Regions from separate parts of the Streptomyces sp. NPDC098781 genome, predicted to be linked through region 2. Evidence: predicted binding sites of a transcription regulator. Region 2 holds the regulator's gene; the other holds the start of a gene.

Region 1 (4,771 bases), on a different contig from region 2:
CCGGCCACGGTCGCGGCGACCATGACGAGCGTGCCCTGGAAGACCTTGTCGGTGACCTCGTCGCCGTCGAAGCCCATGCGGTCCATCAGGAAGTACACCGAGTAGCTGGTCACACAGGCGGCGCCGGTGAAGACCAGGAACCGGCCGGCGAAGTTCCACGCGAAGTCGGGGTGCCGGCGCGGGCTCACCCAGAAGCTGCGCAGGAACTCCCTGACGCTGTACGGCTCGAAGGCGCCGGCCCGCGCCGGCCGGTCGCGGTCCTTCATCACGACGGCCAGCACGGCGACGGCCGCGAAGCCGATGGCGCCGGGCACTAGGAAGGCGAGGGCGAGCGAGCCGCTGAACACCTGCGCCAGCGCCGAGCCCGCGATCATCGACAGCGACAGCATCATGCCGACGGCGCCGGAGACGCGGGCCTGCTGGCGCTCGGGGATCAGGTCCGGGATGCAGGAGGTCAGCGCGGCGAGGGTGGCGTTGATGCCGAGTTGGGCGAGGGCCCAGCCGAGCATCAGCACCGGCACGCTGCCGCCGAGGGCGACGACCAGCAGCCCGGCGAGACCGGCCGCCATGCCGCCGAGCAGCCAGGGGCGACGGCGTCCGAGGCGGCTGGTGGTGCGGTCGGAGAGGGCGCCGAAGACCGGGTTGCCCAGCATCGCGAGCAGGGCTCCGACGGACAGCACCTGACCGAGCGCGGTGCCGCGGTCGCCCTCCGGGACGATCTGGTTCACCCGCAGGGCGAGGGTCACCATCACGGGCGTGAGGACGGCGAGATACGCGCCGAACTGTGCGAAGGCGAGGGCGGCGACCAGCTTGGCCGGAGCGGGCTGCTGCGGGGGCTCGACGGACGGGGCGGCCGTTCTGTCGAGCGGGGCGTCGTGGCTCAGGGCCATGGCGGCCTCCAGGGGGACGGGGGCGCTTCGTTGCGCGCCGGCCCGATCAGGGAAGCAGCAAAACCGAGTGGGTACTAGGTTTTCAACGCGTGGCCAGAATCATGCCGCACGCGTCTTGAAAGAGAGGGGCGGTGACACGTGTAATCACTGATTCTGCCGTCGGTTAGGGTGGCCGCCATGGAGCGCAAGCGAAGCCCCGGGACGGTCGCCAAAGGCCCTGGCCGCGGCACCTATGCCGTGGGTGACGAGCGCCGGCTGCGCATCCTCGACGCCGCGGTCGAGCACTTCGCCCAGTGGGGCTTCCACGCCTCCTCGATGGCCCGGATCGCCAGGGACGTAGGGATCACCCAGGGCGGGCTGCTGCATCACTTCCGCAGCAAGGAGGATCTGCTGGTGCAGGTCCTCGCGCGCAGCGACGAGGCCGACGAGGAGAAGTTCTTCTCCCGGGAGTTCGGCTCGGCAGCGGAGTGTCTCTCCGTCGTCGTGCGGCTCGCCGAGTACAACGCCACCCGCCTCGGCCGCACCCGGATGTTCAACGTCCTCGCCGCGGAGGCGGGGGAGCCGGGGCACCCCGCGCACACCTACTTCGTCGAGCGGTACGCCAGGGTCGTGGAACACCTCTCGCTGACCCTGCGGCGGGCCGTCGCTGCCGGGGAACTGAAGCCGGACACCGACCCGGTGGCCGTGGCGCAGGAACTGGTCGCCGTCATGGACGGGCTCCAGCTCCAGTGGGTGCTCGACCCCGAGGGGTTCGACATGGGCGGACGGCTGCGGGGGTACGTGGACCGGCTGCTGCGGACGCTCACGGTCACGGGAGCCGGGCTGCCGCCGGAGCGGTGACCTCGTTGAGAGCTTCCTGAGAATCGGCTTCCGAGTGGCCCCGGTCACAGACACCCATGGGTCGCGGGCGAAGGGTGGGGGAAACGGAAGGAGCACCTCACCTTGGAACGGACCGTGGCCTCGGGCGCGACGGACCCAGGGCCGGCGCCCGGTGAGGCGGGCCTGCCCGAGGCGGCCGAGCTGCTCGACGCGATGCCGCGCCAGCGCGCACCGCTGGGGCCCGACACGCCTGCGCCTTCCATCCCGGTCATATCCAGGGCCACCGGCCCCGCCTTCCGTCCCTGGCGGCTGCTCCCCACCCCCACCGGCACCCCGTTCACCCTCGCCTACGCCGTCGTACTGACGGTCACCTCCCTGATCGCCAGGTACGCCGACCCCTCTCTCACGCACGCCCTGCACCAGAGCTCCAGCACCGACGTGGCCCACCTGGTGCGTACGCCCGTGTTCGTGCTGCTCGCCAGCGCGCTGTGGACCGCCGGCGGCGTCGTGGCGCCGTACACCCTCTGCTTCCTGCTCGTGCTGACCGCCCTGGAGCGGCGGGTCGGCGGTGCTCGCGCGGCCGTCGTCTTCCTGACCGGGCACGTCCTGGCCACCCTCGCGACCGAGGTGCCCGTGGGACTGGCGGTTCTCGTCGGCCACCTCCCCGACAGCTCGCTGCACCGCCTCGACTACGGCGTCAGCTTCGGCGTCGCTACGAGCGTCGGCGCGCTGACCGGGCTGCTGCGACCGTGGCTGCGATGGCCGGTGCTGGTGCTGTTCGGCGGGACGCTCGTCCAGGACCTGCTGAACCTCACGGATCCGCTGACCGGTTGGGGGCATCTGGTGGCCCTGGTCATCGGCGTGGGGATGTGGCCCGTGGTGCGGAGCTGGTCCTGTCAGGGCTAGTGCGGCGGATGTGGGAAGAGCCGGGCGCCGGCGACTGTTGCTTCCCCACAGAGCACGAAAGGCGAGGTCACGCCCTGTGGCCCGGATGATCGCTCACAGCGAACGCGGGCCGGGGAACATTCGCACTCTCCCAAGCATTGAGTCGGCATAACTCAACTTGACTGCCTAAGGGGAGATCATGGCTTCGACGTCCACTTCGCTCACCCTGCCCGTGCTGCCGCTCGACGACGAGGTCGTGCTGCCCGGGATGGTGGTCCCGCTGGACTTGAACGACGCCGATGTGCGTGCCGCGGTGGAGGCCGCCCAGGCCGCAGCCCGGTCCACACCGGGAAAGCCCAGGGTGCTCCTGGTGCCACGGATCGACGGGACCTACCCGGGCACCGGTGTGCTCGGCACCGTGGAGCAGGTCGGCCGGCTGGCCGACGGTGATCCGGGTGCCCTGATCCGCGGGCGCGGCCGCGTGCGGATCGGCGCCGGGACGACCGGGCCGGGTGCGGCCCTGTGGGTCGAGGGGACGCGGATCGACGAGAGCGTGCCCGAGCCGCTGCCCGGACAGGTCGGCGAACTGGTGAAGGAGTACAAGGCCCTCGCCACCGCCTGGCTGCGCAAGCGCGGCGCCTGGCAGGTCGTGGACCGGGTCCAGGCCATCGACGACGTGTCCCAGCTCGCCGACAACTCCGGCTACTCGCCGTTCCTGACCACCGATCAGAAGATCGAGCTGCTGGAGACCGCCGACCCGGTCGCCCGCCTCAAGCTCGCCACCCAGCAGCTGCGCGACCACCTCGCCGAGCAGGACGTGGCCGAGACCATCGCCAAGGACGTCCAGGAAGGCGTCGACAAGCAGCAGCGCGAGTTCCTGCTGCGCCGCCAGCTGGAAGCCGTCCGCAAGGAACTGCGCGAGCTGAACGGCGAGCAGGACGGCGAGGAGTCCGACGACTACCGCGCCCGCGTCGAGGCCGCCGACCTGCCGGAGAAGGTCCGCGAGGCCGCCCTCAAGGAGGTCGACAAGCTGGAGCGGTCCAGCGACCAGTCGCCCGAGGGCTCGTGGATCCGAACCTGGCTGGACACCGTCCTCGAACTGCCGTGGAACGAGCGGACCGAGGACGCCTACGACATCCAGGGCGCGAAGGACGTGCTGGACGCCGAGCACGCGGGCCTGGAGGACGTGAAGGAGCGGATCACCGAGTACCTGGCGGTGCGCAAGCGCCGTACCGACAGGGGCCTCGGTGTGGTCGGCGGGCGGCGCGGCGGTGCCGTGCTCGCGCTCGTCGGACCGCCCGGTGTCGGCAAGACCTCGCTCGGCGAGTCCGTCGCGCACGCCATGGGGCGGAAGTTCGTCCGGGTCGCGCTCGGCGGTGTGCGGGACGAGGCGGAGATCCGCGGACACCGGCGGACGTACGTCGGTGCGCTGCCCGGCCGGATCGTGCGGGCCATCAAGGAGGCCGGGTCGATGAACCCGGTGGTCCTGCTCGACGAGATCGACAAGGTGGGGTCCGACTTCCGGGGCGACCCGGCGGCCGCCCTGCTGGAGGTCCTGGACCCGGCCCAGAACCACACCTTCCGGGACCACTACCTGGAGGTGGAACTGGACCTGAGCGACGTGGTCTTCCTCGCCACCGCCAACGTCCTGGAGGCCATCCCCGAGGCCCTGCTCGACCGGATGGAGCTGGTCCGGCTCGACGGCTACACCGAGGACGAGAAGATCGTCATCGCGCGTGACCACCTGCTCCAGCGCCAGCTGGAACGGGCCGGTCTGAACAAGGACGAGGTCACCATCGACGAGGGCGCCCTGCGCAGGCTCGCCGGTGAGTACACGCGCGAGGCGGGTGTGCGGAACCTGGAGCGCTCCATCGCCCGTCTGCTGCGCAAGGTGGCGGCCCAGCACGAACTGGGTGAGCGGAAGCTGCCGTTCACGGTCACGGACGGCGATCTGCGCGGCCTGATCGGTCGGCCGCACCACGTCCCCGAGTCCGCCCAGGACCCGGCGGAGCGCCGTACCGCGGTGCCCGGCGTGGCGACGGGTCTCGCGGTGACGGGCGCTGGCGGTGACGTCCTGTTCGTGGAGGCGTCACTGGCCGACCCCGAGACGGGCGCGGCGGGTCTGACCCTGACGGGCCAGCTGGGTGACGTGATGAAGGAGAGCGCGCAGATCGCCC
Region 2 (4,771 bases):
GACTGCGACGGCGTCATCGACCAGAACTGGGGCACGGGCGCCCCGGCTTCGGGACTGCCGACGAACAACTTCGGCGTCCGCTGGAGCGTGACCCGCGACTTCGGGTCCGGCGGGCCGTTCACTCTCAGCGCGTCCGGTCTGGACGGCATCCGCGTCTACGTCGACGGCAACCTGAAGATCAACCTCTGGAAGAACCTCTCCACGACGGTGTCCAAGACCGTCAACGTCGACATCCCGAAGGGCAAGCACGCCCTGCGGATCGACTACGTGAACTGGACCGGGTCCGCCCGCGTCAAGGTCGGCTACACGCCCCGCACTTCGGCCTCCGTCGACAAGATCGCACCGCTCAGCCCGACGGGCGCGGCCGTGACCTACGACCGGGCCACCGGCAAGGCCAGGCTGACCTGGGCCGGGAACAAGGAGATGGACCTCGCGGGGTATCGCGTCCACCGCCGGGTCAAGGGCGGCTCGTATCCCGCCGCTCCGCTGGCCACGACGACCTCGACGTCGTTCACCGACACCTCCCTCCCGGTCACGGGCGCCGCCTACGAGTACTCCGTCCGCGCCTACGACAAGGCCGGCAACGCGTCAGTGGGGACGGCTTCGCTGACGGTGACCACAGCCGACCGCACGGCGCCCGGCGTCCCGGGTGGGCTGAGCACGGATTCCCGGCAGGACGGGCTGTGGGTCGGCTGGGGTGCCGTCGAGGGGGCCACGTCGTACCGGGTGTACCGGGCGGCCACCGCGGACGGGACGTACACGCGCGTCGGCGCCACCTCCGACGCGTCCTACGTGGACACCTCGGCCGTGGAAGGCACCACCTACTTCTACCGGGCGACCTCCCTCGACGCCGCGGGCAACGAGTCCGCGCGGTCCTCGGCCGTGAGCGGCAAGCGCAAGGACCTCACCCCGCCGTCCGCTGTGACCGGCGTGAAGGTCACACCGACCGAGTACGGCTTCCATGTCAGCTGGGACGCCAACCCCACGCCCGATCTGGCGCGTTACGTGGTGCGCCGGGGTGAGCTGCTCGGTGACGAGGAGGAGCGGATGTGCTCCCTCTACCCGGGCTACTACCTCTCCGCCGATACCACCTCGTACGCCTACACCACCGTCCCGGACGGCGAGGAGTCCTGCTTCATCGTCGATGCCGTCGACGACGACTGGAACTCCAGCTTCCAGTGGACCCGCGAGGCCGAGATCGTCGTCGCGACCGAGCTGGACCTGACGCCGAGCACGCCGACGCCCGAGGGTTCGCCCCTGACGCTCACCGTCACCCCGGCCGAGGGCGCCGAGGGCAACCTCCTGGAGTGGTCCGGGGCGCAGGCCGAGAACGGCTACCGCGTCTACCGCTGGAACCGGGCGACTTCGGCCTACGAGAAGATCACCGACGCCGCCTCCGGTACCCACCAGTACTACGACACCGGCGTCTCGCGCGGCACCACGTCCTACTACTGGGTCACGGCCGTGTCCGCGGACGGCACGGAGAGCCTGCCGGCGGGCGACACGGCGGTCACCACGCCGTAGGTCCCGAGCACCGCGCAACAGACGAAGGGGCCGTGGGTTCGTACCCACGGCCCCTTCTGTGTCCTGACGTGACGTCAGTCGTTCTGCTGCCGCTTCGGCCGCCACACCACCAACGCGCTGGTCTGCTGCACCTCCTGGTACGGCACCAGATCGCGCCGGTAGGACGCGTGCACCGCCGCCTCGCGCTGCTGCATCGCCGCCGCGGCGCCCTCGACGGCGGCCTGGAGCTCCGCCACCCTGGCCTGGAGGGCGGCGACCTGGTTCTCCAGTTCGATGATGCGCTTGATGCCGGCCAGGTTGATGCCCTCGTCCTGCGACAACGCCTGCACCTGGCGGAGCAGTTCGATGTCGCGGGCCGAGTAGCGCCGGCCGCGGCCGGCCGTGCGGTCCGGGGACACCAGGCCCAGACGGTCGTACTGGCGCAGTGTCTGCGGGTGCAGGCCGGAGAGCTGGGCCGCCACCGAGATGACGTAGACCGGGGTCTCCTCGGTCAGTTCATACGGCCCACGGAAATTGTCACCGCGTCGACGACCGTCCATCACCGTCATGCTCCCTTCGCGGCCTCGAACAGCTCCGCCCGCGGATCCTCACCCGCGGTCGCCTCGCGATACGCCTCGAGCGCGTCACGAGCCTTCCCCGAAAGGTCCTTCGGGACACTCACCTCGACGGTGACCAGCAGGTCTCCGCGCGTGCCGTCCTTGCGGACCGCGCCCTTGCCCCGCGCCCGCATGGTGCGGCCGTTGGGCGTGCCCGGCGGCAGTTTCAGGGTGACCGGCGGTCCGCCCAGGGTGGGGACCCTGACCTCGCCGCCCAGCGCCGCCTCCGTGAAGGTCACGGGGACGGTCACCGTGAGGTTGTCGCCCTTGCGGCCGAACACCGGGTGGGCGTCGACGTGCACGGTGACGTACAGGTCGCCCGCCGGGCCGCCGCGCTCGCCGGGCGCTCCCTTGCCGCGCAGCCTGATGCGCTGACCGTCCGACACCCCGGCCGGGATGCGGACCTGCATGGTCCGGGACGACTTCGCGCGGCCGCTGCCCTTGCACTCCATGCACGGGTGCTCGGCGATCAGGCCGCGCCCCTTGCAGTCGGGGCAGGGGTCGGTGAGCGAGAAGCCGCCGCCCGAACCCCGGGCCACCTGGCCGGTGCCGACGCAGGTCGGGCACACCCGGGGTGTGCCGTTCTTGTCGCCGGTGCCCGCGCACGCCTTGCACGGCGACTGCGAGGACATCCGCAGCGGGACCGTCGCCCCCTCGATCGCCTCGGTGAAGCTGAGGCTGACCTCGGTGTCGATGTCCTGGCCCCGGCGTGGCTGGGTGCGGGTGGTGCCCGTACCGCCGCGGTTGAACAGGCCCCCGAAGACGTCACCGAGTCCGCCGCCGAAGCCGCCCGCTCCTTGCTGTCCGCCCTGGGCGCCGCCTCCGAAGAGGTCGCCCAGGTCGAAGTTGAAGGAGCCGCCCGTGCCGCCCGGCCCCGGGCGGAAGCCGCCGTTGCCGAACAGGGTGCGCGCCTCGTCGTACTCCTTGCGCTTCTTGGGGTCGCCGAGGACGTCGTTCGCCTCGGAGATCTCCTTGAAGCGCTCCTCCGCCTTGGCGTTGCCCTTGTTGGCGTCCGGGTGGTTCTCGCGGGCGAGCTTCCGGTACGCCTTCTTGATCTCGGCCTCGGTGGCGTCCTTGGGGACGCCGAGGACCTTGTAGTAGTCCTTCTCGATGAAGTCCTTGGTGCTCATCCTCGACGTCCCTCCTCTCTCCTCGTCAGTTCAACGTCAGCCCTCGTCCGGGCCACCGCTCTCCTTGTCGTCGGCCGCCTCGCCGGACTCCTCCGACTTGACGGTCTGCGCGCCCGGCTGGGGCTCGGCCACGGCCACCCGCGCGGGGCGGATGGTGCGCTCGCCGATGCGATACCCCGGCTGGAGGATCGCGACGCAGGTCGTCTCGGTGACGTCCGGCGCGTAGGAGTGCATGAGCGCCTCGTGGATCGTCGGGTCGAAGGGCTCGCCCTCCTTGCCGAACTGCTGAAGACCCATCTTCGCCGCCACGGTCTCCAGCGACTCCCCGACGGACTTGAATCCGCCGACGAGTTCGCCGTGTTCCCGCGCGCGGCCGATGTCGTCGAGCACGGGCAGGAGCTCGGTCAGCAGGTTCGCGATGGCGACCTCCTTGACCGTGATCCGGTCCCGCTCCACCCGGCGGCGGTAGTTCTGGAACTCGGCCTGGAGCCGCTGGAGGTCCGCGGTGCGCTCTTCGAGCGCCTTGCGCACCTGGTCCAGCTGCGCCGTCAGGCCGGCGATGTGAGCTGCCTCGTCCCCGGCCGGGGCCGCCCCCTCCTGAGGAGCGGCCTTCGACTCGGCGTCGTCAGGGGTCGCGCCGGAGGGGACGTCGGGCTTCTCCTCGAAGCCCGGGGTCTCCTCCGTCATTACGCGACACCGTCCTTGCGCTCGTCGTCCACGATCTCGGCGTCGACGACGTCGTCGTCAGCGGCCTTGCCGCCCTGGGTGGCGCCCTCGGGACCGCCCGCGGCCTGTCCGGCCTGGGCGTCGGCGTACATGGCCTGGCCGACCTTCTGGGAGACCGCGGCGACCTTCTCGGTGGCGGTGCGGATCTCGGCGGTGTCCTCGCCCTTGAGCGCGGTCTTCAGCTCCTCGACGGCGGCCTCGACCTCGGTCTTGACCTCGCCGGGGACCTTGTCCTCGTTGTCCTTGAGGAACTTCTCCGTCTGGTAGACGAGCTGCTCGCCCTGGTTGCGGGACTCTGCGGCCTCGCGGCGGCGGTGGTCCTCCTCCGCGTACTGCTCGGCCTCCTGGCGCATCCGGTCGACTTCGTCCTTCGGCAGCGAGGAGCCGCCGGTGACGGTCATCTTCTGCTCCTTGCCCGTGCCCAGGTCCTTGGCGGTCACGTGCATGATGCCGTTGGCGTCGATGTCGAAGGAGACCTCGATCTGCGGGACGCCGCGCGGGGCCGGGGGCAGGCCCGTGAGCTCGAACATGCCGAGCTTCTTGTTGTACGCCGCGATCTCGCGCTCGCCCTGGTAGACCTGGATCTGCACGGACGGCTGGTTGTCCTCGGCCGTCGTGAAGATCTCGGACCGCTTGGTCGGGATCGTGGTGTTGCGCTCGATGAGCTTGGTCATGATGCCGCCCTTGGTCTCGATACCGAGGGACAGCGGGGTCACGTCGAGGAGCAGGACGTCCTTGACCTCACCCTTGAGGACACCGGCCTGGAGCGAGGCGCCGATGGCGACGACCTCGTCC

Evidence for each region. The regulator HspR, encoded in region 2, represses chaperone genes until heat shock. The targets are predictions, from matches to a motif close to TTGAGNNNNNNNNNCTCAA.
Region 1: lon (endopeptidase La) is a predicted target of HspR. The motif match lies at 2,753-2,771, and genes of this name have one in related genera.

What each region holds. Positions count from the first base shown of each region.
Region 1 is NZ_JBIWAK010000004.1:478,533-483,303, reverse strand. Features, by position in the region: gene ACIQWG_RS19055 (MFS transporter) at 1-890, opposite strand, end outside; gene ACIQWG_RS19050 (TetR/AcrR family transcriptional regulator) at 1,068-1,730, shown strand; gene ACIQWG_RS19045 (rhomboid-like protein) at 1,833-2,615, shown strand; gene lon (endopeptidase La) at 2,794-4,771, shown strand, end outside.
Region 2 is NZ_JBIWAK010000005.1:484,789-489,559, reverse strand. Features, by position in the region: gene ACIQWG_RS23065 (fibronectin type III domain-containing protein) at 1-1,524, shown strand, start outside; gene ACIQWG_RS23060 (heat shock protein transcriptional repressor HspR) at 1,599-2,063, opposite strand; gene dnaJ (molecular chaperone DnaJ) at 2,069-3,250, opposite strand; gene grpE (nucleotide exchange factor GrpE) at 3,287-3,937, opposite strand; gene dnaK (molecular chaperone DnaK) at 3,937-4,771, opposite strand, start outside.